One region of the Alkalibaculum bacchi genome, then DNA from elsewhere that is predicted to be linked to it. Evidence: predicted binding sites of a transcription regulator. Region 1 holds the regulator's gene; each other region holds the start of a gene.
The links. The regulator LexA, encoded in region 1, represses DNA repair genes until DNA is damaged. The targets are predictions, from matches to a motif close to CNAACANNTGTTNG.
Positions count from the first base shown of each region.

Region 2: DES36_RS10835 (putative DNA modification/repair radical SAM protein) is a predicted target of LexA. The motif match lies at 6,214-6,227, and genes of this name have one in related genera.
Region 3: recA (recombinase RecA) is a predicted target of LexA. The motif match lies at 3,203-3,216, and genes of this name have one in related genera.
Region 4: DES36_RS11160 (putative DNA modification/repair radical SAM protein) is a predicted target of LexA. The motif match lies at 5,204-5,217, and genes of this name have one in related genera.

Region 1 covers NZ_QNRX01000005.1:51,454-59,317, reverse strand. The annotation lists gene DES36_RS04915 (cyclodeaminase/cyclohydrolase family protein) at 1-92, shown strand, start outside; gene DES36_RS04910 (hypothetical protein) at 186-431, shown strand; gene DES36_RS04905 (alpha/beta fold hydrolase) at 708-1,622, shown strand; gene DES36_RS04900 (glycerophosphodiester phosphodiesterase family protein) at 1,730-2,572, shown strand; gene DES36_RS04895 (peptidylprolyl isomerase) at 2,771-3,517, opposite strand; gene DES36_RS04890 (methylenetetrahydrofolate reductase) at 3,785-4,654, opposite strand; gene lexA (transcriptional repressor LexA) at 4,798-5,415, opposite strand; gene DES36_RS04880 (LysM peptidoglycan-binding domain-containing protein) at 5,559-5,864, shown strand; gene DES36_RS04875 (DMT family transporter) at 6,148-7,107, opposite strand; gene DES36_RS04870 (metallophosphoesterase) at 7,295-7,864, opposite strand, start outside.
Region 2 covers NZ_QNRX01000015.1:66-7,929, reverse strand. The annotation lists gene hypF (carbamoyltransferase HypF) at 1-1,184, opposite strand, end outside; gene DES36_RS10860 (hypothetical protein) at 1,165-1,425, opposite strand; gene DES36_RS10855 (hydrogenase maturation protease) at 1,428-1,880, opposite strand; gene DES36_RS10850 (nickel-dependent hydrogenase large subunit) at 1,882-3,288, opposite strand; gene DES36_RS10845 (hydrogenase small subunit) at 3,307-4,140, opposite strand; gene DES36_RS10840 (cytochrome b5 domain-containing protein) at 4,202-4,663, opposite strand; gene DES36_RS10835 (putative DNA modification/repair radical SAM protein) at 4,934-6,157, opposite strand; gene DES36_RS10830 (ribosomal maturation YjgA family protein) at 6,288-6,683, opposite strand; gene DES36_RS14870 (hypothetical protein) at 6,753-6,890, shown strand; gene DES36_RS10825 (YwbE family protein) at 6,929-7,123, opposite strand; gene DES36_RS10820 (GNAT family N-acetyltransferase) at 7,258-7,530, opposite strand; gene DES36_RS14865 (hypothetical protein) at 7,589-7,780, opposite strand.
Region 3 covers NZ_QNRX01000017.1:21,379-29,242, forward strand. The annotation lists gene rny (ribonuclease Y) at 118-1,644, opposite strand; gene recA (recombinase RecA) at 2,011-3,087, opposite strand; gene DES36_RS11705 (competence/damage-inducible protein A) at 3,351-4,583, opposite strand; gene DES36_RS11710 (flavin reductase family protein) at 4,580-5,197, opposite strand; gene DES36_RS11715 (hypothetical protein) at 5,457-5,864, opposite strand; gene pgsA (CDP-diacylglycerol--glycerol-3-phosphate 3-phosphatidyltransferase) at 5,952-6,473, opposite strand; gene rimO (30S ribosomal protein S12 methylthiotransferase RimO) at 6,457-7,806, opposite strand; gene DES36_RS11730 (FtsK/SpoIIIE family DNA translocase) at 7,820-7,864, opposite strand, start outside.
Region 4 covers NZ_QNRX01000015.1:63,319-71,182, reverse strand. The annotation lists gene DES36_RS11180 (FAD binding domain-containing protein) at 1-724, opposite strand, end outside; gene DES36_RS11175 (uracil-xanthine permease family protein) at 1,005-2,306, shown strand; gene DES36_RS11170 (hypothetical protein) at 2,750-3,040, opposite strand; gene DES36_RS11165 (TIGR03915 family putative DNA repair protein) at 3,172-3,912, opposite strand; gene DES36_RS11160 (putative DNA modification/repair radical SAM protein) at 3,913-5,148, opposite strand; gene DES36_RS11155 (RtcB family protein) at 5,446-6,654, opposite strand; gene DES36_RS11150 (hexameric tyrosine-coordinated heme protein) at 6,927-7,058, shown strand; gene DES36_RS11145 (PF20097 family protein) at 7,197-7,409, shown strand; gene DES36_RS11140 (nitroreductase family protein) at 7,588-7,864, opposite strand, start outside.

The DNA of each region.
Region 1 (7,864 bases):
CTTATACAGAAAGAGTGAAAGAAACTGTAGAAACACTTTATGAAAATTGTAGCAAAATAAAGAACAGCGTGATAAATGGGATGTTTAAATAAAAAGCTAAAATGATAAAGAATCTTTGTTAAAGAGGATTTTTGTTTTGTTTGTAGAATAAAATACTTATATAAGATAGTAAGGGAGTGTTTGATGTGAACATTAGATTGCAAATTTTACATGATTTAGATTTGAAGTTTCCAATTACCTCCAAAAGATACGGAAATCTGCATAAAGTAGAAATAAATGAATTATATGAAATACTGCAACAAATGAAAGAAGAAGGCTTAATACATTTTTTTGGCCAAGAAAACGAGTCTTTAACAGAAATGAATTTAGAAAAAATAGTCATTAGTAGGGAGGGAAAAGAGCTTTTATATAGTAACTATAGTAATGCCTAAAATATTATTATATGTAAGAGGTCATAATAGCTTCTATTTAATGAAGGTTATTATGACCTCTTATTTTTGTAAGATTCATTATTCGTTATATCAAAATAAATCTTATCATAAATGATATAATATCATAAATACAAAACACAAAGAAATCTGTTGCAACCTAAAAGACTTTACATAAAACATAAATCTTGCAACTTAAATTTAGAACGAATATAGGTGATTTCTCTGTATTGAATAGATGTGATATAATTAAAAAAAGATATTTCAAGGAGGAATTAGGTGGAGTTTTCAAATAGCTTTAAAGGTTATAATGATTATGAATTATATTATTCAGAGTGGTTGGTAAAAAAACCTGCCTATACAGTAATTCTTTTTCACGGTATGGCAGAATATGCAGGTAGATATGAGCAATTTGCTCAGTTTTTAAATAAAAATGATTGTGATGTTTACGCTTTAGACTTTCGAGGACATGGTAAAAATATTCGATTTAATGTAAAAGGTCATTTTGCAGATGAAGATGGATGGCAAGTTGTAGTTGAGGATATGCAGTTATTTATTGAACATGTAAAGAAATCTTGCCAATCGAATTCTATTGTATTACTAGGTCATAGCATGGGATCCTTATTTTTACGGTCTTATTTAATAAAATACAATAAAAAAAATGCTAAAAAAGCCCTCCTTTTAGGAACTCCTTATGCTCCTGCTAATGGGGTATTAAAAATTGGAAAGTTATTCACATCGATGCTTGCGGCTAATGACCCCAAAAAACCATCTCCTTTTTTGGATAAAGTAGTATTTGGAAACTTTGCTAAAAAAATGCAAGATCCAGAAACGGCTTTTGATTGGCTAACAAGAAATAAAGAAGTAGTTCGATACTACATAAAAGATCCTTTATGTGGTTTTGTTTGCTCAATTTCCTTCTATAGAGATTTGTTTACAGGTCTAGAATATTGTAATGAGCCAAGTAATTTGAAAAAGATTCAAAAAGATACAAAGGTCCTTATTCTATCAGGTAGTGATGATCCCGTTGGTCATTTTGGTAAGGGGCCAACAGAATTATATGAACAATTGTCAAAGGTCTTACAGGAGGATTATGTAAAATTAAAAATTTATGAAGGATATCGCCACGAAATCCTAAATGAAATAGATTCTAGTCGAGTATTCAATGATATATTCGCTTTTATAAAAGAGTAAAGAGGATATTCTGAATAATTAAGCAAGAAGACCTAAAAAGAATACCCTAATGCTAGAGACTAATGGCTAATGGCTAGTGACTAGCGATTAAAGTCGTGGGAGGAAATATGTTTTTATATTTTGTGTTTTTTATTTTGTTTCTATTTGTAATTTTGTATTTGTTAGCAATCAAGCCTGAAAAAAGTGGGCGAGTAGATTTTAAACCTTTTGAAGGTTATTATTACGCCCATAGGGGTTTACATAAAAGGAAGGTCCATCCGCCGGAAAATTCTATTCTGGCTTTTCGCCAGGCAGTAGAGAAAAACTATGGAATCGAATTAGATGTACAATTGTCTAAAGATAATATACCTGTGGTTTTTCATGATTATTCTTTGAAAAGAATGTGCGGTGTAGACAAAAAGGTCAATGAACTTACATATAGTGAACTTAAAGCATTGAGATTATATCGTTCTAATCAAAAAATACCCCTTTTTGAAGATGTGCTCCGTATAGTAGAAGGAAAAGTTCCGATAATTGTCGAATTAAAGGTGGAAGATAAAGATACTACTCTCTGCGATGTTATTGTGCCAATACTAGATCGATACGAAGGGGATTTTTGTATAGAGTCCTTTAATCCATTAGTACTTTTGTGGTTTAAAGAACACCGTCCTAAAGTGATTAGAGGGCAGCTTGCTTCTAATTTTTTAAAAGAGGAACAGTATAGGGGTAAACTACTATACTTTGCTCTAGAAAACCTACTCCTAAATTTTTTGACAAAACCACATTTTATCGCTTTTAATTACAAGTATGTTAAAATGTTTTCATTTTCTTTATGCAAAAAGCTTTATAAAGTACCAACATTTGCATGGACTATACAATCGAAAGAAGCTCTAGAAGAAGCACGAAAAGATTTTGATTACTTTATATTTGAACGTTTTGAGCCAGGTGAGAAAGTGTCTTCGGCACTTTAAGGTTGGACTGAAAAAACAAAGGTGGAAAGCGGAAAGTTGAAAGTGGAAGAAGAACCTAATTCGTTTAAAGACGAGTTCCATTGGGCTTGTTGTGGTTACATTTCTAACAGAAAAGTAGACGATTAAGAGTAAAAGTTAAAAAATAAAGTGAAATTTTTTAGTAGAAAGGGGATGACATCTTGTCATCCCTTCTTTTAATCAAACTTTTAATTCGACTTTGTGTTGAGTCATTAATTCTGTTACTCTGTTCATGTAGGCAGTTTGTTGTTTTTGCCCTAATACAATTTGTTCGATTTCTTTTTTTGCTTCATCTAGAGATTTTGTTCCTGCTGGTTTTGAATCGGTCACTTTAATAATATGATAGCCAAATTGTGTTTTTACAGATTCGCTTATTTTGTTTAATTCCAATGTAAAGGCAGCATCTTCAAATTCTTTTACCATTTGACCTTTTGTAAAGAAGCCTAAATCTCCACCTCTTTCTTTTGAAGGACAAGTAGAGTATTTTGTAGCAGCTTCCTCAAAAGAAAGTCCAGCTTCTAATTCCTTTATAATATCTGCAGCTTCTTCTTCCGTTTTCACAAGGATATGGCTAGCTTTCACGCGCTGAGGACTAGAGAATTGATCTTTATTTTCTTCATAGTATGCAGCAATCTCTTCTGAAGAAACAGGTATATTGTTAAGGAGCTCACTTAATGCAAATTGCTTAAGAAGATTATCGTGTAATCTATCTGCTTCTATCTTAAATCTTTTATCTTTATCTAGACCTTGTTTAATGGCATCTAGATAAAATAATTCTTGATTAATAAGTTCTGCAATTAATTGTTTTTGACCTGCTTCTGATTGAAACTGTGGTAATATTTGTGGGTCCATACTGTTCATAAGAAAGCTAAGGTCTCTTTGAGTGACTTCTCTACTTCCTACAGTAGCTAATACTTTGTTTTCCATTTCATTTCTCCTTTGTTTTCAATATCATGAGGAATTAGTAAATTGATTTCCCGTAGTCTCATACTTAATTCATGATATCAGAAATTTAGGCTACTGTCTATAAAAAGAGCGCCGTTAGGCGCTCTAGTCATCAGCAATCAGCCACCAGTCATCAGTATATTGCATTCCTTTTGGGTCATTTAGCTATGACATGTAGCACTTGTGTATAAATTTACCTATTGCTTTATATAGATACAAAGTAGGACTTTTCATTAAAAAGAGTCCTAACTAGTTGTGCATTTTTCTGATGCCTGACTTGTTAACGATTTTAGCTACATCTTCCCATTTATTTAAAGAATAGATGTGTAAGCCATCGATACCAGCGTTCATGTATTTGTAGATTTGTTTGACGGTGTATTCAATTCCTGCTTTTTTAAAGTCTTCTGGATTTTCGCCGTATCTTCCAATGACTTCTGCTAAATCTCTTGGAATGCCGCTACCATTTGAAACTGCCATACGAATAGTTGGATCTTTTGCAAGTACTGGCATAACACCCACATCTATAGGTAATGTAATACCAGATTCAATCAATCTATCACGCCACCATTGAAACTGGTCTACATCGTGGCATAACTGAGTCATAATATAATCTCCACCACAATCTTGTTTTACTCTCAGGTGAGAAATATCTTCGTCAAAACTATGGCATTCAACGTGTTTTTCAGGATCCCCAGCAATAGCAATTGTAAATTGTGGAAAATGAACTTTAATAAATTCCACTAATTCATTTGCATAATTAAAATCTCCTCTTGTACCTTCCCAGCCCTTAGGATAATCGCCACGAAGAGCTAAAATATGATCTACGCCTATATCTAAATAGTTTTGCAATTCTCTTTTTATCTTCTCTTTAGAGTTGCCGATACAAGTAAAGTGAGTTACAGGAATGGTTTTGCCACTATCCTTAATTGCTTTACATATTTCCACATTTCTCCCTGCATTTGTTCCACCTGCTCCATATGTGCAGGAAACGAAATCAGGTTTAAATTTATATAGATGATCTAATGTGTCAAGCAATGGTTCTACAGGTTTATCCTGTTTTGGTGGAAAGACTTCAAAGGAGAAAGACATTCTTTCTTTCATGATTTGTGCTACGTTCAATAAATAACCTCCTTTAGTTAACGATATAAAACAGGTGGTAAGGGTTTTAGCATTCTACTTTCAGCTAAAACAAAAAAGCAACCATACTTCTATAAGTATAATTGCCTTTTGATTATAATTTATTCTAATAACTGAATGCCTGACTACAACTTGCGTATGACTCCAGTGACTTTTCCAAGAATAGCCACTTCTTCTCGATAAATTGGCTCCATGGCTGAATTTTCAGGTTGAAGTCTAATCTTGTTCTTTTCTTTGTAAAAACGTTTTACAGTAGCTTCGTCATCATCTACTAGTGCTACTATAATGTCTCCATTTATTGCAGTGTTTTGTTTTTCAACAACTACATAATCGCCATCTAAAATACCTGCTTCAATCATACTTGTTCCTTTTATATGAAGCATAAAGCACTCTTTATTATTGACGAAACTGACAGGCAAGGGAAAGGTATCTTCTATATTTTCTACAGCTAATATAGGTTGCCCCGCTGTTACTTGGCCCACAATAGGAATCTCTATTAATTCTTTAATTTTGCTATATCTTTCATCTCGGTTTATGATTTCAATAGCTCTTGGCTTCGTAGGATCTCTTTTAATGTATCCTTTTTCTTCTAGTTTCGATAGATGACCATGAACTGTAGAAGTTGATTTTAGATTTACACCTGTACAGATCTCACGGACAGAAGGTGGATATCCTCTATTATATAGTTCTTGCTTGATGTAGTTATAGATTTCTTGTTGTTTTTTACTTAGTTCAGTAGGCAAATAACACACCTCCACATTTTTTCTCATTATAACATAAAAAAAAGCTGAGTACAAACAAATGTTCGAAAAACGGTTGACAGAGAACGTTTGTTCTTGTACAATAAAACAAAGAACAAGTGTTCGACATGTAGGAGGTTATTTAAATGAATTTCAATGGTAAAATAATTCGCATAGTCAATAAAAGAAGATTTACATTGGCGTTGTTTTTGCTCTTTGTATCATTTTTATGTGCGTTTATGCTTATGTTTAACGCAGTTTCTGGAGAGGAAAAAATCATATATAAGGACTATGTTGTAGTAAAGGGAGATACTGTTTGGAAGATTGCAGATATCAATACAGGTAACGATAGGGATGTTAGAGAAATAGTCTATGAGATTGTAAAGGTAAATAATATTAAGAATCAAACCATATATCCTGGGCAAACAATTCAAGTTCCAACTCAAGAATAAAGAGTTTATATATCTAATATTAATTTAGAAAATTCAAACTCATATATAGTGGCATAATTAAAAACAAGGTGGCTCCACCTTGTTTTCTTATGTAATAGGATAGTCCTACTATTGACATTGGCTCCTGCTCAGTCATCCTGAGCATAAACGAAGGATCTTGACCCAAACGGAATACCCTAATGCTAGTGACTAAAGACTAATGCGCCACAGGCGCTTTCTTGCATACACTAATGAAGTTCAAATTTCTGATTTGCCCCTCTTAACCATAGCGTACTGATGACTTTTATTTTGTTCTCTTTAGCTTCACTATTTTCCAATTGTATATTTTTCCATCGTCTTTATTTACAATATAAATTCCTATACAGACAAAGAAAAGGGCAAGGATATTTTTTGTATTTAAAAAACGTTCACCTAAGAATAGGGAAGAAAGTATTGCGCCAAATATTGGAATTAAAAAATTATAAAAGGAAATTTCTCCAACTTTATTGTATTTTAGTAGATAAGTCCATAATGAAAATGCTGCTGCAGATAAAAAACCCATGTATATTAATAAGCTTGTTGATTTTAGGGTAAAACCTGTAAGGCTGCCACCTGTTAGATACCCAAGAACTACTAAAAGGATTCCGCCAAAAAGCAGTTGAAATCCTGTAAGGATAAGGATATCTATTGAACGACTCAAGAATTTACTGTAAATATTCGCTGAAGAGCTGATTAAAGCGGCTATTATAATAAAACCATCTCCAAAGAAGTTAAACGCAAAGCGAAAGTCACTTGAAAAGTTTACAATAACAATTCCTATAAAACCTAAAAAGCAGCCGAGAGTTTTTCTCATGTTCAAGTAATCATCTTTGTAGATAAAATGGGCGAGGATTACAGAATAGAAGGTACCTGTTCCATTTAATATAGCACCATTTACTCCAGTAGTATGGCTTAGACCAATATAAAAGAAAATATATTGTGCTGTTGTCAAGAAAAGACCTAGAATCAAAATTTTTGAAAAATCAGTTTTATATGGAAGTTTTAATGCCTTTTCTTTTATAGTAGAGATCAATAATACCATAATCCCAGAAAGGGAGAAACGATACCCAGCAAAGATTAGTTTTGTAGGAATATCGTTAGAGGAAATATGGAATATTTCGTATCCGATTTTGATAGAAGGATAGGCGCTGCCCCAGAAGAAAGCGCAAAGTGCGGCAATTAAGACGATATTTCGTCTTGTTGTAAAAAATGTTTCTGTGTTCATAATACGACCTCTTGTTTTATGTATTTGCTCATATATAGGAAGGAAGAAGTATTTTTCGTACAATCCATGATGGCATAAGGAGATTATACAACAAGTGAAACATTAAGTGTAGAGTTATAAATGTAAAGTTTAAGTTTAAAGTGTAGAATTTATTGATTTTAGTATATTACTATTTTGTAAAAAAGTATCATAGAGTGTCGATTGATGATTGTATTCTCTCAAATACCTTGTAATAATCTTCTATTTTAAATGGTCCGGCTAGTAGTTCTCTTCCTATGTACAAGGTGCCATCAGGCCTTGATTTTACGGACCATTTTACTAGCATGATTTCACTTTTTAGTATTTCAATAGCAGTTATGCATCTAGGGTGAACACAACTTCCATCGTTTATGTAAGGAAGCTGACCAACTTCAGGTAGCATTGACCTGTGCGTATGCCCTGTTATTAACATACATTTATTTTCTTCAACCCATTTGGTCAAAGAACGCTCAACATTTTCTTTTTTAGTATAGTTTTTTGCCGTACTCGTAGGGTCGTTAAAACCTAAATTGTCAATAGGTCTCCATAAATAGCGCACCAAAAAACGAGATAATTTCCATAGGGCACTGCTCATAATATCTACTTGATGACCATGAGTTAAGAAAATTTCATAGTTTTTGTCACAATGCTTTAAGATCAGCCCTTCATGTAATTCTATATCTTTAAAAAGTTTAATGATTTTTTTATCCCTTTCTCTAAGGAAGTAGTACATATTTTT
Region 2 (7,864 bases), on a different contig from region 1:
CTTCTAGCCCCTCTTATGATCATTTCCTTATGGTCCATCACCTTTACTACTGAGTCTTCCACAGGAATATTGATTCTGCGATTGTGAATCAAAAACAAATCTGCAATATTTCTTAAGGAGTTTATGGCTTTGTCATTTTCGTATTGAATTGGACCTCCACTGATATTTCCGCTAGTCATGACAAGAGAAGAAATCCCTTCTTTAAATAATAAACAATGCAAGGGGGTGTACGGAAGCATAATCCCTATTTTTTTCGTATTTGGTGCGATGTTCTCTGGTAATAGACTAGGCTCTCTTTTATTTAGAAGGAGAATCGGCCTTTTATTGCTTAATAATACCTGCTCTTCTTCTTTCGTCATATGAGCTAATTTTTTTGCCATCTCTATATCCTTTACCATAATGGCAAAAGGTTTGTGAGGTCGATTTTTTCGCTTTCTCAGTAGTTCTATCGCTTCTATATTCTCTGCTTGGCAAGCCAAGTGAAATCCTCCTAATCCTTTAATGGCCGCAATTTTTCCCTTATTAATAAAACAAACGCAATCTTTAATTGGATTGTCACTTAATAAATCCTTCCCCTTTGAATCTACTAACCGTAAAGAAGGTCCACATTTAGGGCAACAATTAGGTTGAGCGTGGAATCTTCTATTGTTCGGGTCGTTGTATTCTCTTTCGCAATCTGGACACATTTCAAAAGACTTCATGGTCGTATTGATTCTATCGTAGGGTAATTCCTTTACGATGGAATAACGCGGTCCACAGGATGTGCAGTTTGTAAATGCATAGCCATATCTAGGGCTAGAAGGGTTTAGAATATCACTAAGGCACTCAGCACATGTAGCAACATCGTGAGCAATAAACTTTACTTCGTTTTCACCTGAGGAACTTTTTATAATCTTAAACTCTTCATATCCCTTTATCTTTTTAGGAATTACTTTTACCTTTTGAATATAAGCAAGTTTAGGAGGCTCTTTTATGATTTTTTTCAAAAACGTCTTTATATCGGCACATTCGCCTTCTATATCTGCCACTAAAGCACTTCCTCGATTGCTCACCCAGCCATTTATGCGAAACTTTATCCCCTGTTTATATACATAAGGCCTATACCCTATCCCTTGGACCAGACCTTGAATCTCAAGAACATATCTTCTTTTTGAGGATTGACCTCTACACTTCAAAGGTCTCACCTTGAATACTCTTGATAATTGCACTCTGACCGCCTATATCTTCTCTATATATTTTAATAATAATTTCTCTTCCTGTGATATCTGAATTATAGAGCCTTAAATGCTCTAGTAAGTTTTCTTCATTTATATGGCTATTGTGATTTACGATTAAAGTAAACCCTTCAATAGTCTTTATTTTGTTTTTACTACAAATTTCTCTTAATGAGTCGGAAATCTTTTGTAATAAAAAAGTATCGTGCATCTTTACTGCCTCCTTACATCATAAATAAATTGGCGTATTTCTTTACATATGTCTATAAACTTCTCCTCTAAGCTCTCGCTGAGCACTAAACTAAAGTATATTTTTTCTACTTCAATTCCTACAATATAGCCCCTAACGGATTTTTTATAATTTTTTAATAAAGTGATTAAATTGGGTTCATGCTGGGAATATATAGGACAAAGTTCTCTTGTCAATGCTTCTTCAATAGGCGTAAAAGTAACTGTGCCAGGAGTTATATTAAAATATGTTGAGTCAAAGATGAGCAGCAAATCTCCATCATCAATTTTACTTAAAGCGTAATTGGTATCTGTTTCTGCAAAGATCACTTTTATTTCTTCTTTTTCTAATTCTGATGAAAGCTGCTCTAAAACCTTACTACCTATGCTGTCATCACCCATTATCCTATTGCCTATAGCAATACATTTCACCTTCATTTTAAACAACTCTAATTTCAACACGAGAAGTGCCATGGCCAAATACATGGGTAGCGCAGGAGACACATGGATCGAAGGATCGAACTATCCTGCCGATTTCTACTGGGTTTTTTATATCTTTAATGATTGTGCCGATTAAGGCCTTTTCCACAACTCCTTTATTTCCATTAGAATCTCCTGGGGAAAGATTCCATGTAGTAGGAGTAATAATGCCGTAATTCTTAATGCCACCATCTTCAATAGATACCCAGTGTCCTAATCCTCCTCTTGTAGTATCAATTAGTCCTTTGCCTCCAGCCTTTTGAGGAAACACATACCTTTCCTGCTGCGCAGGATTCAAACTTATTCTCCCTAGCAAACCTTCCATAATTTCTATAATTTTTTTAGCTTCTAAGACTCTAGCAATAATTCTATCCATTGTAGATATACCTTTAGTATATTCACCACTTAAAACCATTCTAGCCAATGGCCCCACTTCCATAGGACGACCCTTATACCTTGGCGCTTTAATCCAGCTATACGCCTCTTCTTTATATGCATCTTCGTCTACTGTTGGATCAAATGGCATTTGTTCTACCCTATTTGACTTGTACCACGCTCGGTAAATATTTTCTGTTATTTCATTAGGTTCAAATTCTTTTTTCTCCCCATCAATGGATATCTTAGGTCCTACGTAGAAGAGTTCCTCTGAATAAGTATCAAATACACCATAGGACATGAGGTTTTCATAGCCTTTTCCATTATGGAAATAGTCTGGATAGTATTCGCAAATAGTGTATAGATCAGAAATCATTCTACTTCCCACAAACTTTTTAATACGTTTTAAGATCGATTTAATTTTTATGAACTTCGAAGCATCTAGATTGGTCGTCACTCCACCTACAAATATTCCATGGTTGTGAGGTGCTTTGCCTCCTAGGACAGCTAACATCTCATGAGCTAGACGGCTATATTCAATGGATTGAAGGTAATCCTTAGATAATTCTCTATTTACATTTTCAGGTAATCTATAATCATTATGAGTTGCCCCATATAAGGGTTGGATTTCTGGGCCCTTAACAAAATCAGGCAAAGTATATTGATAAAAATGCCTTAAATGATTCTGTAAAAATTCACATCCGTGCATAAAGTCTCTTATCATTTTATCGTTTTCATTTGGTCTAATCTGTAATATATCTTCTAATGCTATTGATGAGGCCATTGAGTGTGCTGTAGAACAGATTCCACAAATTCTTTCTGTAAAATATATAGCATCTAAAGGAGGTCTACCTTGTAGCATTTTTTCAAATCCCCTAAAAAGCATACCACTGCTTTTCGCATCGACAATTTTGTTGTTCTCTACTTGTACTTGTATCTCAAGAAATCCACTTATTCGAGTAATTGGATTGATTGTTATTTTACTTCCCATAGTTTCCTCCAAAAATACTTAATACCTTACAAAAGGTTCCATCCCATCTGGAAAACGTTCATGGGCACAACCGATACAAGGGGTATTATCCTCAATAGGCCAATTAACATAACCATTCCATTGCCTTACAGGGCAATCTGTTCTCGTTATAGGCCCTCTACAACCTAGTTTGAACATGCACTCAGGGTCTCCTAATTTAGTTGCAAAGATCTCTCTCTCAAAATAAGATCTCCTTGTACATCTATCGTGAATGGTTATACCATAAAAGATAATGGGTCTATTTTTCGCATCTAGTCTAGGTTTGCCAAAGGCCAAAATACTGGCTATCGTTCCAATAGCCCAATCGGGATGGCTAGGACACCCCGGTACCCTAATGATTTCTCTATCTATAAATTCACTGACGCTTACGCTCATGGATGGGTTTGGCTTAGCGGCAGACGGCCCTCCGTAAGAGGCACATGTCCCCACTGCTATAACATATTTTGCTTTTTCGCCTGCTATTCTAACAGCTTCCATGGCAGTTATTCTTCTCCCTTGATAATTCGCAATAATCGTGTAAAGGCCATTATCCTTAGTAGAAACAGCACCCTCAACTACTAGGATGAACTCTGTTTCTAAAGTCTCTAAAAACTGAATGTATGCTGCTTCACCTTCTTGAGCCATGAGGCTATTATTGTATTTTAAATCAACCATTTCTTGTAGCAAATAAATTACATCTGGGTTCTCTGCATTTAAGAGGGAGATAATATTCCCAGAGCATCCAGTAGCTTCCAACCAAATCAAACTTATCTTTTTACACCCTACACGCTTAACTTCCTCTATTGCTAGGCTAGTAACTTTTTTAGCAGTCATATCTTTTAAATCTGCAATCGGGCATTTAGAAGATCTTTTATTCAAACGATCACCTCCCCTTCTAAGACTGCAGGACACCTACTCGAGGCAAATTTCTCAGTACCTCAAGGTTGCCACCATGGCATCCATTAAATTGCTCACTTAAGTCCTGCCCTGCATACAATCTAAAGTGGGTTCCACCTCCCCAGGTGGCTTCTAAACTCACATCATATACGATTCCATTTACAGCTACATAGGCAAGTTTTCCATTTGACCCATCATACTGTGATAGTTCTTCAAGTGTAAATACTCTTTCTTCCATAAGCTGATTTTGCTGTGTTTTTTGATTAAAATTCTTTTCTTCATTGTGTATATAATAGTACTGGTTCTTCCAATAATTAAGACGCATTCTTTCTTTATATAGTTGGTTTTCATAAAATGTCCTTTGATACAGGTTTCTACTACATGTAATCATATATTTGAAATATTCTATATTTTGATATATTGACGATAATACTGAGTAGTAGTGACTATATTCGTTCATTTAACCCTCCTAATATTCAATTCCTTAAATTATATGCCAGTGAACCATTTTTATTAAAGAAATCGAAAAACGTTTCTGCTGATTGGAATAGCGGCAATCCAATTCTATCGAAATCGGTATGCTATCCTACCTGATATGTCTGAATATTAAAAACCACTGGTCAAATTGGAGTACACCTCCAAATATTAGTTTGTTTGTCTAACATTTGGGGTGCACTTCATTAACCAGTGGTTTTTAATGTGGAAGAGAATGCACTTATACCACCCTTCCCTATCCAAAAAAACTTAACTGTTCGTATTTTTGCTCATTAAGGTATTTTCGTTTAATAAAATCGATGTCCATATTCTCCCCATAATATTTCCCCTTACAGGTAACAAAATATTTAGCTCTTTTTATTACACAGCCGGTTTTGCACAGGGCCTCATAATTAAGAAAAGCGACTTTTCTCTCCTTAATGATTCTTCTAGCTGAGGTATGACCTACTCCAGGGATTCGAATCAAAAGCTCTAGAGGAGCTTGGTTAATTTCTATAGGAAAGAGATGAAGATTGTTTAAAGCCCAGTTCATCTTAGGGTCAAATTTTGTGCTAATGGATTGACTTCCTCCAATAAAGATATCTTCTGATGTAAAGTTATAAAACCGTAGGAGCCAATCTGCTTGGTATAGTCTATGCTCTCTTAAAAGGGGTGGAGTCGTTTGTATAGAAGGCAATGTAGAATGGCTATTCACAGGTACATATGCTGAGTAATACACTCGCTTCATATTGTATTTATTGTAAAGATATTCAGCACAGGTAAGAATTTTATAATCCGTATCCTCTGTAGCGCCAATAATCATTTGAGTGGACTGACCTGCAGGAACAAATCTCTTATAATGGACTAAAGCTTTCTTCTCATCTTGAGAAAGCAAAAGCCGATTTCGAATCTCCTTCATTGGCGCAATAATAGAGGAGTGTTTCTTTTGTGGTGCTAATTTTCCCAAGGATTCCTTTGTAGGAAGTTCAATATTTACGCTCATTCGGTCTGCAAGATATCCGCATTGTTCAATAAGTTCTTTATCTGCTCCTGGAATGGCCTTTACATGAATGTATCCATTAAAATGATATTTTTTTCTAAGGAGTAGTAAGATTTTGTGAATGTTTTCCATGGTTTGATTAGAGCTCTTTTCAATGGCAGAGCTTAAAAACAAACCTTCAATATAATTTCTTCGATAAAATTCTATTGTTAATTTGGCCACTTCTTCAGGCATAAAGGAGGCCCTCTCTACATCATTGGTAGCTTTATTAACACAGTAAACACAATCGTAGACACAACGATTGGTCATAAGAATTTTTAGTAAGGAAATACACCTTCCATCAGAAGACCACGTATGGCATATTCCAAAAGATCTCGAATTGCCAAGTCTACCTTCACCCCTATTACGCCTTTCGACACCACTAGAAGAACAGGAAACATCGTATTTAGCAGCATCAGATAAAATCTTAAGTTTTTTCATAATTTCTTCCAAAATCCATCACCTAGTAAAATTATACCAAGAATGAAACATAAAATCAAACATGTGTTCGATATTTTCAATAGTTTAAGAGTTTAAGAGTTCGTCTTTTACATTAAGTTTAAGTGATTAGTTATCTTTGATGGTATTTTAAATACTTATAGCTCAACTCAATACTTACTCCAATAATAATTCCTATTAAATAACAAAGAAGATCACTCCACAAAAATCCAAATCCTAGGACGAGCCCTCCTAAGGTTGTTTGTCTTATTGCATCTATCCATGGGGCGTGATATAGCTGACTAATTTCTATTAAATAACTGAATATAATTGAAAGTAAAGCAACACTAAGCGTTTTTATTTTAGTGAATAAAAATCCCATCATTAGAAATACCATTAAAGCCCATAATACATCTCCCCCATAATCACTTATAATCTGAGAAAGTAAATTTGTATATCGCCTTGTACTTAATCCCATAATCATAACCAAGATGATCATTAAACTATATATAATTCTATTTCTTCTCATAGTAATTTATTGATTCCTCCTGAAAAATGCGCCATGTAGTTGCTTACAATATATCATATTTTATAAGAGTTGTTTTGGAAAACTAAATGCACTGTAGGGCATATTAACGGAAATTATGATCCAACCAAATGTATAGATATTGATCCCTTATGTATCTATGATTTGCCAGATATTGCAGAGGAAGACTTTATTGACTCAATAGCTTAAAGAGAATTAAAAAGGCGAAAAAATGGATCCCAGTCACCTCAATCAATCACAAGTTTTACCCTACCAACAATGCCACCTTCAAGCATAACCTTAATTCCATGAGGGTGGGTTGGTGACTTGGTTAGGATTTTTGTTACAGTACCTTCTGTTAATTTTCCTGAGCGTTGATCCTGTTTTTGAACTACTTGGACTTTTGCACCGATTTTTATATTATTTCTAATGGATGTATCCAATCCTTCACCTCCCCTAAGAAATATTTTATTGATAGTATATAGTTATACTGTAATTTCTTCTTAACGTAACACTTTAGCCCATGAAAAAGGCCTTTATTTTCAAGACCCTTAGGGTTTCTGTTATACTTAAGATACTAATATATTAAATCTTGATATTCTACATTTTTATTCATCTCTGCTTTTGCAAATGGACAGAGTGGAGTAATTTTCTTATGTTCTTCCCTGGCTAAATTAACCACCTCCTTTAAAAGGATCTTTCCAACGCCTTGCCCTCTTAATTTATCCGAAACCTTTGTACTATCTATGATAATAATCTTACTTCCTGCATTGACATAAGTCATCTCCGCTAGTGAATTTTCTGAATTTCCAATGTAAAATCTATTCGTTCCTCTATTAATAGTAAACAATCTACGCACCTCTTTTTATATTCTCATTGGCATGTCAATATAAAGACAGATAATATTCCTATAGTATAAATTCTATCATACGCCTACATTCATTAACATAATCAAAATCACCCATTTTATTATACCACGTAATACCAATGCCGTTTACTAAATAGATTATGGCCTCAACAGTGCTTTCCGGATCCATCTTAATGCTCATCTCTCCAGCCTCTTGAGCTTTTCTGATTAAATATACATATACTTTCCACATATGGCATATTGGGACGGTAACTTTTATATCCTAAAAAATGGCGCAGGAAGTCACCGTCAGATTGTGTGAAAATAAGCTTTTTAT
Region 3 (7,864 bases), on a different contig from region 1:
CTCCTACCGTATACGATGAGTATGTTAATTATTATATCATATATAAGCCGCAGATTGCCTTATTTATAGGCGTTTGGCTCGTCAGTTCGCGAAAAAAAAGGGCCTAAGCCCTTTCTCTTATTTTGCATATTCAATTGTTCTTGTTTCTCTGATTACATTTACTTTGATTTGACCGGGGTAATCAAGTTCATTTTCAATTCTATCTGCAATATCTTTTGCCATATGTATCATCTCGACATCGTCAATTTGATCCGGCTTTACCATAATTCGGACTTCACGTCCTGCCTGCACAGCAAAAGTTTTTTCTACACCTTCAAATGAGTTTGCTATTTCTTCAAGTTTTTCAAGTCTCTTTATATAAGATTCTAATGTTTCTCTTCTTGCTCCTGGTCTAGCAGCTGAAACTGCATCTGCTGCCTGAACGAGAACAGCTTCTACAGAATTCATCTCAACATCTCCATGGTGAGCTTCTACGGCGTGAATGACCTGTGGCGATTCTTTATGTTTCTTCAATATATCTACACCAATAGCAACATGAGGACCTTCCACTTCGTGATCCACTGCCTTGCCAATATCGTGTAATAATCCTGCTCGTTTTGCAATTTTTACATTTGCGCCAATTTCTTCAGCCATAATACCTGCTAAATGAGATACTTCTATAGAATGCTTTAATACATTTTGACCATAACTTGTTCTAAATCTCAATCTACCTAGTAGTCTGACAATTTCCGGATGAAGAGTATGAATTCCTGTTTCAAAACATGCAGCTTCACCATCTTCACGAATTCTTGTGTCAACTTCTTTCTTTGCTTTTTCCACCATTTCTTCAATTCTTGCAGGGTGGATTCTTCCATCGATGATTAATTTTTCCAGTGCAACTCGTGCAACTTCTCTTCGAATAGGATCAAAGCCTGAAAGAATAACAGCTTCTGGCGTATCATCAATGATAAGATCAATTCCAGTAAGCGTTTCTAATGTTCGAATATTTCGTCCTTCTCTACCGATAATACGACCTTTCATTTCGTCATTTGGTAAATGAACAACAGATACTGTAGTTTCAGCTACATGGTCTGCAGCGCATCTTTGAATTGCCGTTGACAACACATCTCTAGCACGCTTATCTGCTTCTTCTTTCGCTTCTGATTCGATTCTCTTTATCATCAATGCAGATTCTCTTCTGATTTTCTTTTCTACATCACTTAACAAAATATCTTTTGCTTCATCTGTAGTAAAACCAGAGATTCTTTCTAATTCCTGCATTTCTTTCTCTACTAATTCATTAATTTGATTCTCTTTAACACTGATTTCATTTATTTTAGCTTGTAATGAATCTTCTTTTTTCTGAATTAATTCATTTCTTTTATCGACGTTTTCCTCGCGTTGTATTATTCTTCTTTCTAAGCGCTGTAATTCATTGCGACGATCACGACTTTCTTTATCAACTTCTTGTCTTAAATTATGAACTTCTTCTTTTGCATTAAAGAGCAATTCTTTCTTTTGTGTTTCTGCGTCTTTTAATGCATCTTCTACAATTTTTTTCGCTGTTTCCTCTGCACTATTCAGTTTTCCTTCTGCAACGTTTTTACGTACAAAATAACCTACAACAAAGGCTGCTATAACTAAAATTGCAAATAAGATATACATTCCATATCCTAATGCTTCTGCCAAATTTTACACCTCCTTTTTTTAAAATAGCCTTTTTCAATTTTAATTTTAATTTTTAATTCACTTGATAATTTAACTGAGCTTTGTATGCTCAGAAGGTCAAATAATATTTATTGTATCCTTTTTTGAAAACAGTGTCAAGCTATAACACTCTCAACAGATTGTAATAATAGCAAAAATTTAAGTGCACTTATACAAAAAAGTGCAAACCAATAAGGTAATGCACTTTTTTATATAATCACTCTTTTTTTAATAATAGCGACTACTCAAATCATTCTGTAGCATCTAGGGAATTTGTGACCCTAAAGAAATACCCTAATGCTAGGGACGCAAACAGGCGCTTTGCTATTCTTCTTTTTGAATATTATTTTTATCATCTATAGGGTCTAAATCAATCTTATCTCCCTTAGTTTGTGGACTTACTGGATTAGGTCGTAGATTGAACTTTTCTCTAATTAAATTCTCTATTTCATCTGCTAGATGAGGATTATCCTTTAAGAATTGTTTTGAATTTTCTCTACCCTGCCCAAGTCTTTCACCTTTGTATGAATACCATGCACCAGATTTTAGTACAATATCATATTCGGCTGCAATATCTAAAACATCTCCGACTCTTGAGATTCCTTCTCCGTACATAATATCAAACTCAGCTGTTTTAAATGGAGGGGCAACTTTGTTCTTAACGATTTTTACTCTTGTTCTGTTTCCAATCATGTCCTGACCTTGCTTCAATGTTTCTACTCTTCGTACATCCATTCGAATAGAAGAATAGAATTTTAAAGCTCTACCACCAGTTGTTGTCTCAGGATTACCAAACATGACGCCTATTTTTTCACGTAATTGATTGATAAATATAGCTGTAGTATTGGATTTATGAAGAACACCTGTTAATTTTCTAAGGGCTTGAGACATAAGACGAGCTTGAAGCCCCATATGAGAATCGCCCATTTCTCCTTCAATCTCTGCTTTTGGCACCAATGCAGCAACAGAGTCAACAACTACAATGTCAATAGCGCCACTTCGAACTAATGCCTCAGTGATTTCTAAAGCTTGCTCTCCATTGTCTGGCTGAGATACAATTAGATTATCGATATCTACACCTAATGCCTTAGCGTATACAGGATCTAAGGCGTGTTCTGCATCGATAAATGCAGCATTGCCGCCATTCTTTTGTGCCTGAGCGATAATGTGTAAAGCAACAGTCGTTTTACCTGAAGATTCTGGTCCATAGATTTCTATAATTCTTCCTCTTGGTACACCACCAACACCTAAAGCAATATCCAATCCTATAGAAGATGTGGAAATTACCTCTGTATTATTATTTATAGTACCTTCTCCTAATTTCATTACAGACCCCTTACCAAATTGTTTTTCAATTTGACCAAGGGCTGCTTGCAATGCTTTATCTTTTTCTAATGTCATGTTTATCCGAACATCCTTTCCCTTTTAACTCTAATTGCGTTTTATTTCTAAATAAATACATAATAGATGTACCCCTATAATACACTATTGAATCTTTTTCTTAAAATCATAACACAGAACGTTTGTTCTATATCATTCTATAGCACTCTTAAGTTTTAGTCAATAAAATTGTTCTTTAATTACTAGATCTACTTTTAGCTTAGCTTTCACCTGTGAGACTTGACCCTAGTACTGATGGCTGGGCGCTGATTGCTGATGGCTATTTATACTATAGCTTTTCGGATTTTATTTAAAGCTTCATTAGATGCCCATAATTGAATCCTTTTTCGATCTCCTCTAAACTGATGTCTTGTCACTGTATATTGACCTTTGTATAAAATCCCAATATAAACTGTCCCTACGGGTTTATCTTCGCTTCCTCCACCGGGACCTGCAATACCTGTTGTAGCCACTACAATATCTGTCTTATTCTTTTCATATAGACCTTGTAACATTTCCCTAGCTACTTCTTCGCTAACTGCACCGTACTCATCTAAAGTCTTTTGTTGTACGCCTACAAAACGAACCTTCGCTTCGTTTGAATAGCACACAATGCCGCTATGAAGAGATTGAGATATACCAGGAAATTCACTTAATCTGCTGGCGATTTGCCCCGCTGTACACGATTCTGCAATGGATATGGTTACATTCTTTTCAACTAACGATTTTCCTACAGCTTCTTGGAGAGAGAGATCTTCAAAAGCGTAGATATTCTGTCCAAACCTCTCTTTAATTACTACATCGTAATTCTGAAGTAGGCTCTCTACTTCTTCTCGTGATTCTCCATTTGCTGTAACTCGAATAAGTACTTCACCAGGTTTCGCATAAGTTGCAATGGTAGGATTTTTCTGTTTGTCAATAAGGTCTAGCAAACGATCTTCTACTGCAGATTCTCCAATAGAAGTAATTTTGTAATAGTTTGAATAAAACTTTGTGTCAGTCTTTTTCATTAAATAGGGAAGGACTTTTTGTTCAAACATAGGAATCATTTCTCTTGGAGGTCCTGGCAATAAAATGATTGATTTATTATCCATTTCTGCTAATATACCAGGGGCTGTACCATTTGAATTAGGTATAGGAGAGGCTCCTTTAGGAATATAAGCTTGTTTGTAATTGTTTTGTGTAACCTGTGAATAGCCGGATTTGTAAATGCGTTCTGTTATTTCATCGTAGATTTCTTGATCTAAAACCAATTCTACGCCTAAAATTTCAGCTAGTATTTCTTTTGTAAGATCGTCCTGAGTAGGTCCTAAACCTCCTGTCAAAATGACTACATCGCTTCTATTAATAGAATTTTCTAAAGTCTCTTTTAAGCGATTGGGGTTATCTCCTACTGTTGTATGATAGTATATAGAAAAACCTATATTTGATAACTCCTTTGAAATGTACTGTGCATTGGTATTTACAATATCACCAATTAAAATTTCAGTGCCTACATTAATTAATTCACCTATCATTTAACGACCACCTTTCCCACCTTTTCTTTTGTTTTCTTCTTCTTTTTCTTCTTTTTTACGGAAAAACCAAAGCTGCCGATCTTTTGACCTAATGAAAAGTATTCTCCATGAGCGTAAGCAGCTAAAGAACACTTATCTAAATGAAATTTTCCGTCTTTATCTATAAAACTGCTGTCTACATTGACAGCTAAAATATCTGCTATAAACATGTCATGAGAGCCTAAAGAGACCACATCTGTTACACTGCATTCTAAGGATACAGGGCTCTCTACAAGCATAGGGCAGGCTACTTTAGAGGCTTCTTCTATGTGAAGACCAGTGACAGCAAATTTATCTTCATTTCGCCCTGAACGAACCCCACAGTAATCCGCTGCTTTTATCATATGAGTAGTTGTTAAGTTAATGATAAATTCCCCATTTTCTTTAATCAAATCATAGGAATATCGAGAAGGTCGAACGGATATATAGGTTTTTGGTGGAATCGTATTTAGAATACCCGTCCAACCAATAGTCAATACATTTGGTTTTTCTAAAGTACCGCAAGTAACCATAACAGGAGGCACCGGTGCAAGCATAGCGCCTCCTCTCCAAGTGATTTTTTTTTGACTGTCCAATAATTCATCTCCTATTTTTAAGGTAGTAAGCTTTAAGGTCGTGAGCAAAACCGTTTTCGCCTAAAGGCGAGGTAAGGTAAGATTCCTCTAAAAAGCTAGCAACCAGCGATCAGCATTATGTCACAAAGGTGACTAAAGTTTTTCATTTCTGCTTTTTGAGTGTTTGTTTATTATGTACAAATTTGAATAAACTCCTTCTCAAATGCCACCGAGGGTGCAAGTTACTGGTAGCTAAACGCTGACGGCTTAAAAGGGCGCTTCAGCTTTGCTTTATAAATTTTGTTCCACATTTTGAGCAGGTAATATTTATTTTTCCTTTTCCTTTAGGTACTCGTAGCCCTTGCTTGCAATTTGGGCATTTAAAGTATTTGTGGGTTTTTCTGTCTTTTAGTGTGGTTTTTCTTTTATGATAAAAGGAGTATATAGGACTTACTTTCATCATAAACTTGTAGTTTTCTAATCTTCTCTTGTCTACTTTCTTAGAGAATATCCGATACACGGCAAGAACAAAGGGAATATAGCTAATATAGATTATAATAGGTAAATCCAATATGCCAGAAACAATAGATAACAATAAAGATAGTATAAGTAATGCAAGGGAGAGTTGATCTCCACCATTTCTGCCCATCATCCACTTTTGAAGCCTATTTAATGGATTGTTTTTCATCTAATCACTCTTTCTTTTTTTACCTTTATAAAGGTTGTAAATCAATTTTACTGTGTAGAAAACTAAGATTCCTTGCGGAATTAAATCTTAATTATTTGTATGTGTAAATACCTTACGATTGATGACGAAGTAATCTACGCCAGAAAGAATGGTAAAGAACGTAGCTATATACATAATGTAAATACTAAAGTTGATATTAAATAAAGCTACTATGATAGCTATCATCTGTGTTACGGTTTTAATCTTACCCCACCAGCTAGCAGCGATGACGATATTATCTGATGCTGCTAGGGTGCGAAGACCTGTTACAGCAAATTCTCTTGCGATAATGATAATGACGATCCAAGAGGGAATAAATCCAATTTCTACAAGGCAAATAAGTGCAGAGCATACGAGTAATTTATCTGCAAGTGGATCCATAAATTTTCCGAAGGTAGTGACTAAATTGTCTCTTCGGGCAATGTACCCATCTAACCAATCTGTAGCGGATGCAAAAATAAATATAATGGCAGCAATGGTTTGACCATTTTCCATTTCTCCTAACATAAAGATGATAAAGATAGGAATCATTATCACTCTTAATAAAGTCAATTTATTTGGTAAGTTCATCTCCATTTATTATCTCTCCTATTAAATCATATTCTAATGCATCTACGATTCGAACGACACACAAATCCCCTTCCTCTAATTTCTTTTGAGAATGGACATATACGTATCCATCGATCTCTGGCGCATCCATATAGCTACGCCCTATAAAGACATTAGGATCATCTGTAGCTCCCTCGATAAGCACCTCTAGAACTCTTGAAACCTGTGATTCATTATGAGCTAAAGATATTTCTTGTTGCATTTCAAGGATTTGTTCTTGTCGTCTTGTTTTTACCTCTTCATCAATCTGACCGCCTAATAAGGCTGCAGGAGTTCCTTCTTCTAAAGAATAAGGAAATACCCCTAAACGATCAATTTGAAGCTCTTTTAAAGTTTCAACCATAGATTCAAACTCTTCTTCACTTTCACCAGGAAAACCAGTAATAATAGTAGATCGAATGGTTATATCTGGTATTTCTCTTCGAAGGGTATTAATGAGATTTATAATTTTTGTCTTTGTCGTTCTTCTTGCCATTTTCTTTAAGACACTATCCTCTGTATGCTGAAGAGGGATATCTAAATAGTGTAAAACCTTTTCGCTGTTCTTAATTACATCTATGAGATCTTCATCGATGTTTTCAGGATAGACATATAATAATCGAATCCATCTTAAGTCCTTAATTTTCTCTAGTTCTCTTAAAAGCATTGGTAGGGAGTGTTTTTCGTAAAGGTCAATTCCATACTGGGTAATATCTTGCGCAATAATGATGATTTCCTTTACTCCATTATGAACTAATTGCTCAACCTCTCTTTTAATATCTTCTATCTTTCTACTTCTATATTTTCCCCTTAAATAAGGGATAATACAATAAGTACAATGATTATCACAGCCATCTCCGATTTTTACATAAGCGGTATACTTAGGTGTAGAGATTCTTCGAGGCAAAGATTCATCAAAAGAGTGATCAATATGCCCATAAGCGCAGACCTTTTCTCCTTTCAAAGTGTCTTCTATAATCTGTACGATATTTTCATAGTCTCCAGTGCCCACTACTGCATCTAATTCTGGAATTTCATTTAGAAGTTCATCCTTGTATCTTTCTGAAAGACAACCTGTAGCGATAAGAGTCTTAAGATTCCCGTTTTCTTTGTACTGTCCTAACTGTAGAATCGTATCTATTGATTCTTCCTTAGCAGATTCAATAAATCCACACGTATTAATGATGATGATATCTGCTTTAGAATGGTCTTCTGTAATAGTATAGCTTCCTCTTTCAATTAAGCCTAACATAATTTCAGAGTCCACTAAATTTTTGGCGCATCCTAGGGATACTAGCCCAACATTGTAACTCATAAAAATAAATCTCCTATTCTTCTTGTGATTTCATGTTTTCGTAATATGCTTCTTTTGA
Region 4 (7,864 bases), on a different contig from region 1:
CCTTACTGCCTCGGTCATTAGAGCCTAATACGATTTTATCTTCCACTACATTTATTATTTCGTTGATTTGTTCCTCGTTTAGACTTTCACTAAGCCTCAAGCTAATTAGCTGAGCTTTCGCAGGTCTAGAGCCGAGCACTATGTTCCAAGTATTTCCAACATTTGATACTGCACAGGCAAGGATAGGTAAATCAGTAGCGCTCTTTCTTTGGTTTACGTATGCAGCTTTTCTATTGTCTTTTTTTATGATAATCTTCACTAAGATATCATTATCTCGAGGCATATCCATAAAATCAGATAGGGAAACAATTCCTCCCTTGTATAACTCCACATACGTATCTAAAGCTAATAGCACTGTCAAGACATCTGAAAATCCAAACCTTGAAAATACGGTTCCCCCAACAGTGGCCCCGTTTCTAAACTGAACTCCTACGATGCTTTCAACAGATTTTTCTATGATGCCGTTAAAATATTTCTTCAAACCTGGATGCACTTCAAGGTCCCTTAAAGTACACATAGCACCGATATAAAAGCAATCTTCATCCTCCTCAATCTTGTGTAAATCAAGGGCAGATAAGTCGATGGCTTTTCCAATCCTTTTTTTTCCCATCTTAAGCCACATGATTCCTCCGAGAATCACATTTCTTCTGCTTTGATTTAGTTCATATGCTTCTTCTAAGCTTTCTGCTATGACGTATTGATCAATAGTAAACAAAAGTTTCACTCCTTTCAACTTTTGAACTGGATAAATATATTCATTCTATTTGATATTTTATTTTTACCCTAAAATAATACCATTAACAAACGAATTATACTTGATTCAACAAATAAGTTCAATGAAAAAGCTTAATCATACACAAAAAAACATGAACAATTTTCTATCATGAATGAATTTCGTTCGGAAACGCACCTCAAAAACCTTGACGCAATAAAAAAATTAATGCATAATTATTGAGGTCAATTAGATGTTTAAACGCATAATTTTGTATCATCAGGAGGATATAATGAATCAAAATAATAATTCGTTAATTTATCAACTCAATGGAAAGCCACCAATAAAGACGGCTTTACCCTTAGGTTTGCAACATGTTCTTGCCATGTTCGTTGGCAATGTGACTCCAATTATCATTATCTCAAATACCTTGGGATTGCCTGTAGAACAAAAGGCATTTCTTATCCAATGTGCTATGTTCGTTGCGGGAATTGTATCCTTAATTCAGGCTTATCCAATAGGGCCAGTTGGTGCAAAATTGCCTATCGTCATGGGCACTAGTTTTGGATTTCTCCCTGTTTGTATTGCTATTGCAGCCAAGTATGGTCTTGCTGGAGTTCTTGGAGCTGGTTTGGCGGGAGGAGTTTTCCAGGTTGTTTTGGGTTTCTTTTTAAAGCGTATTAGAAAGTATTTTCCACCGCTTATTACAGGTATTGTCTTGCTTTCTATTGGATTATCCCTCGTTGGGACAGGCATTAATTATTTTGCTGGAGGAGTTGGCGCAAAAGATTTTGGATCCTTTGAAAATTTATTTTTAGGTACTGTAGTTTTAGTGACTGTACTATTTTTGCAACATTACGTAAAAGGTCTTGTGAGCAAATCAGCAGTATTAATTGCCTTAATAGTAGGCTATATAGTAGCAATTCCCATGGGTAAAATTGATCTTGCATCTGTTGCGACTGCTAATTGGATTTCAATACCGATGCCCTTGCAATTTGGAATTGAGTTTCATGCCGATGCGATTATTTCTATCTTAGTTATGTTCGTCATTTCAACAGTAGAAACCGTTGGAAATGTATCAGGTATTGCAGATGGAGGGCTTGGTAGAGCAGCAACAGATAGGGAAATATCTGGTTCGGTTATAGCCGATGGTTTAGGAACAATATTTGCTTCCCTATTTAATGTACTGCCTAATACTTCATATGGACAAAATGTAGGAATTATTGCCATGACAAAAGTAGTAAACAGATTTACTGTAGCTACAGGAGCGATGTTTTTAATCATCGCTGGATTGTTTCCTAAAGTCGGAGCTTTTATTGCCATTATGCCAGCGAGTGTTTTAGGCGGAGCCTCCGTCGTTATGTTTAGCATGATGATTGTTAGCGGAATCAACCAAGTTACTAAGGAGCCTTTAATAGGTAGAAATGCTACGATTCTAGCGGTTGCTCTTGGCCTTGGCGTTGGTTTTAGCCTTGTGCCAGAGGCCTCTCAATATTTTCATCCTCTTATAAAAATGCTCTTTGAAGGTTCAGGAGTAGCAGTGGCTGCAGTAGTTGCTATTTTTCTCAATATAATCTTACCAAAGGACAAGTAGTACATAATTTTACTTAAAGCCATCTTTTAGATTTTAAGACTAGAGGATGGCTATTAGTATCTTAAAAATAATATACAGTTGACGATTTAGCAGATATGCTATGAACAAAAGATATTTTCCATATTACTGATGAAAATATGGGGTATTAGAGACCACTGGGGAACTTAGCATTGTGAAGGCAGCTGAAAAAGAAAATGTGAAGATGGAGGATATAAATCTAAAAAACATATAGATATACAAGATAATTAGAAAGATACATTTCCAAATAATAGAATTTTGATTTATTTAAATAAATACCGATGTACTTAACTTTCAGGACCCTTAGGGTCCATCTTATACTTTAACATACTAATATATTAAATGTCGATAATATACATTTTTGTTCATTTCTACTTTTGCAAATGGGCGCACTAGTGTGATTTTCTTATATTTTGTTCTAATTATTATTTATGTTTGTTTCTATATGCTAACCATACTGTTTTTAATGATGAATATAGTCCTACAGCAGCTGCCCCGTAGAAAGCACCCATGAACAAGCCTGCAGGTAAATCTCCACGATGGCTAATGAATATCGATATAATGAAGCCTATCGTTGATGCTATAGAAGGAAAATACTTCTTTTTTATAGGAAACACCTTAAATATCTGTGTTATTATCACAACTAAAGGTACAGCAGTTATAGCGTCCCAAAAGTTAGTTTGTATATCAGGAAATTGCATATTAGATCCTTTCATGTCGTTATTATTTTAAAAACTAATTAATACTATTCGCAGATTTTTAAAGAAAATACATAAAAAATTTATAACGAGGAGCATATGGATATTCATAAAACTCTTGATGAATTAGATTTATTATAGATTATTTTCTAGATATCGGAGTGTAGATTAAACTCTAATAAGTCCTTCCTATATTTTAGAGGGACAAAATTTTGTTGGAGTTTTTCATTTTTTCTGCCTTCAATACCCACAGTATGAAAATAGGTCCTCCATAGGCTTTCGTATATATCGTGTTCTTTAAGATCTAAAGAAATCTCTTGTTTAAAAGGACATAGGATATAATTTCCTCTATCTGATACAACTGCCATGTTTCTATTTTTATCGTGAAGAATGAAGCTTTCACTTTTAAACCGATTGGAAAAGTGGTCCGCAATAATGGGTAAAACATTATAGGTAGGGTGAATAGAACTGTAAAGTGAGCTGCCTAAAGCCGTAAATCGCACATAACCTAAATATCTATGAGATTCCATTTTTACTTTACGAACTACCTGTAGCAAAGGTAAAACAGCTTTATGAGTGTGATATTGATTAAAGTCTCTACCCATTTGAAAACCTAGATTTAAATATTGAAAAATCCATTCTTCTTTACTTTGATGATCAGATAGAAAACAATAAAAAATATTCATTAGAGTTTCCCTAGATAATTTCCTTTTAATCACATCAAACATTTTATCTGCCTGATCAGAATCCGTCTTGATTTCTTTATATGGATTTAAAAGAGAAATCTGATAGGTTTCTTTTTTAAAAATTCCACTACAAGGAACTAAAAAGAGATGTTCATAATAACAATTCAAAAACCCTTCAAAGGTATTATCGTATAAATAATGCATTTATATCACTCTTCCTATCAAAAAACTGAACTGCTCGTATTTTTGCTCATTAAGGTATTTTCGTTTAATAAAATCCATGTCCATGTTCTCTCCATAATATTTACCCTTACACGTAACAAAATATTTAGCTCTTTTTATTACACAGCCAGTTTTACAGAAAGCATCATAATCCAGCAAAGCTACTCTTCTCTCCTTTATAATTCTCCTAGCTGAGGTATGACCTACTCCAGGAATTCGAATTAAAAACTCTAAAGGGGCTTGGTTAATTTCTATAGGAAAGAGGTGAAGATTGTTTAAAGCCCAATTCATCTTAGGATCAAATTTTGTACTGATGGATTGGCCTCCACCAATAAAGATATCCTCTGATGTAAAATTATAAAATCTTAGCAGCCAATCGGCCTGGTATAGCCTATGCTCTCTTAAAAGTGGGGGCATCGTTTGTATAGAGGGTAATGTGGAATGTATATTCACAGGTACATAGGCAGAGTAGTATACTCGCTTCATATTGTATTTATGGTAAAGATATTCTGCACAAGTAAGAATTTTATAGTCCGTATCTTCTGTAGCGCCAATAATCATTTGCGTAGACTGACCTGCAGGAACAAATTTCTTATAATGGGTTAAAGACTTTTTCTCATCTTGAGCCAGCAAAAGGTGATTTCGAATCTCCTTCATTGGGGCTATAATAGCAGAGTGTTTCTTTTGTGGTGCTAATTTTCCCAAGGATTCCTTCGTAGGAAGTTCAATATTTACGCTCATTCGATCCGCAAGATATCCACATTGTTCAATAAACTCTTTATCTGCTCCTGGAATCGCTTTTACATGAATATATCCATTAAAATGATATTTTTTTCTAAGAAGCAATAAGATTTTATAGATGTTTTCCATGGTTTGGTTAGAGCTCTTTTCAATGGCAGAACTTAAAAATAAACCTTCAATATAATTTCTACGATAAAATTCTATGGTCAATTTTGCTACTTCTTCAGGTGTAAAGGAAGCTCGCTCTACATTATTAGTAGCTTTGTTGATGCAGTAAGCACAATCGTAAATGCAGCGATTAGTCATGAGAATTTTTAGTAAAGAAATGCATCTTCCATCGGAAGACCAAGTATGACATATTCCAAAGGATCTAGAGTTTCCAAGTCCACCTTCCCCTTTGTTACGCCTTTCTACACCACTAGAAGAACAGGAAACATCGTATTTAGCAGCATCAGATAAAATCTTTAGTTTTTTCATAATCTCTTCCAAATCCATCACCTAGTAAAATTATACCAAAAACGAAACAGGAAATCAAACATATGTTCGTTTTAGGCATATAATCCACTTGAAGCCTTTGATGTTGGAGTAAAAATTTAAGTAATTTTAATGCCATACTTACTCCTATAATAATTTCTATTAAAGTGCAAAATAAAATAACTAATTCTAATATTTAGCCTATATTAAAGCATTACTTTAACATAGGCTAAGTCCCTTTATTTTCAGTGGTTTAAGAGTTAATGTTCTTCATTAAGCTTAACTACATGCTCTTCTCCTTTATGAGTCTTCTCCAGCCTTGAAGTTATAGATTGGTTTAATGATTTTGACAATATCTGCTGTGGGCGCTATATTATCAACGATATCGTCCATGTTTTTGTAAGCCATAGGACATTCATCTAATGTCTCTTTGTTTACAGAGGTAGTGTAGATTCCTTTCATCTGTTTTTTAAACTCAGAGAGGGTAAAACTTTGTTTCGCCTTTGTTCTGCTCATAAGTCTTCCTGCTCCATGAGGGGCAGAATCATTCCAGTCTTTATTTCCCTTTCCGATACAAATTAAACTTCCATCTCTCATATTAATCGGGATCAGCAGTCTTTCACCTTTCTTTGCAGAAACTGCTCCCTTTCGTAAAATCATAGCATCTGTATCGATATAATTATGGGCAGTAGTAAACTGATCTATTATATTTAATTTCATACCTTTTACGATTTCTGAAATCATAGCTTTTCTATTTAACTCTGCATATCTCTGTACGATTTTCATATCGTGGATATAATCCTCAAATAATTGTCCAGTTACATATGCTAAAGGGTAAGGTATATCCGTAAGCGTTTGTTCTTTAAGATCTTTTAAAGCCTTTTGAATTTCATTCTCACGACCTTGAGTCTTATAACTATCAATCAACTTCTCTATATCTGGTTTATCTTTATCGTTTAATTGCTTGTAACCTGCATCTTGATAATACTTAGCTACTTCTATCCCTAAATGGCGGCTACCAGAATGGACTACTAAGTATAGTTGTCCTTCTTCGTCTTTATTGACTTCAATAAAATGATTACCTCCTCCTAATGTACCTATACTTTTCTGGGCACGGTCAATTTTTACATTTTTAAAACATCGGAGTTCAGTCAAATCAATTTGGTCATTAAATAAATGAGACGTTTTTCGAATATTAAAACCTGACGGTATCTTTTGATAAATTAATTTATCAAGCTTTTGAAGTTCTAAATGCTTATTTTTAATTGACACTGTCTCCATACCACAGCCAATATCGACACCTACTAAGTTTGGAACAATTTTATCTATTATGGTCATAGTCGTTCCAATGGTGCAACCTGCTCCAGCATGAACATCTGGCATAATTCGGATTTTACTTTCCTTAACAAATTCTTGATTGCAAAGAGTTTCAATTTGAGTAGCAGCACCCTCATCTAAAACAGTCGCATAAACTTGTGCTCTATTGTACTTCCCTATAATTTCTATCATATTTCACCTTTCCCCATGTAATTATAGCTGTTACTCTTTAATATGATTCGTATACATCATTCTAACACGCTCCATGTAACTAAGGGCAAGTTTTTGTAGAATCTTGAGTATTGCCTAAGGAATATTTTATTGAGTCTCTAAATTAGTAATAATGCGATTCAAAAAACATTCCAAATAAGCTCATGGACCTTTTAGAAGCTGGCACTACTAGCCTAATTCGATGACAACACTTACCTATTGTTTCATAATATGGATTATAGAGGTGAGATAGTATGGCAGAATGGTTAGCAACCTTAAGAACAGATACACCTGAGGAAGGTTATAATTTAGCAGTTACTTTAGCTCGTAAAGCCATAAGTATGACTCAACCCTATGAAGTAATTAGAAAAATATTGCGCCCCTAGGGAGTCTATTAATTAATATATCAATATCAAATGGTAAATTCTCTTAATATTTTATTTTGACAAATTAAATCTGTTGTATAATGATAGTAACGGAGTTGTACGAACTATTAATTCGTTTTTAACCAGGGAGGCAATTATATGAAATGTCCTTATTGTAATGTAGAAATGGAAAGTGGTTTTCTTCAGAGCAACAGCGGAATTTTTTGGAGCCCAAGAAAACACCAAGTCTTTATTACACCTACCCACGAAGATGAGATTTTACTTGCAAATGGGTTTTTAAAAGGCAGTGCAGTAAGTGCAAGTTGTTGCCGTAATTGCCAAAAAATTATTCTAGATTACGAACTAGACTAGCTGTAATAACAACTATTTTTTTATGCATCACACTGCGTATAAAAGCCATTCCATAGCTTTATTTATTAATCAATTCTCTAATCTTCAAATAACTGAAAATAAAGAGGGCAAAACTTCTTTATAAAAAAGTCTTGCCCTTAGTGTCGTTAAGGTAAGTTATTAGGTACTAATATTATATTTATATAAATGTAACAGTCTCGGTAATCTCTTTACGTTGGCTATGTGTTGGAAGAGGCTTTGCATCCTCTGCTGCATATCCAAGATCCAGCATCATAAGTACTTCTTCATTCTCAGGAAGTCCAAGTTCTTTTGCCATTACCTCAGGATCAAAGAAATTAATCCAACAACTGTCAACCCCTTCCGCTTTAGCTGCTAACATCATATGGGTAGCAACAATTGTTGCATCTTCCACGCCAGAGTCACGTTTCTCTCCCGGATAAGTAAATACGTTATTC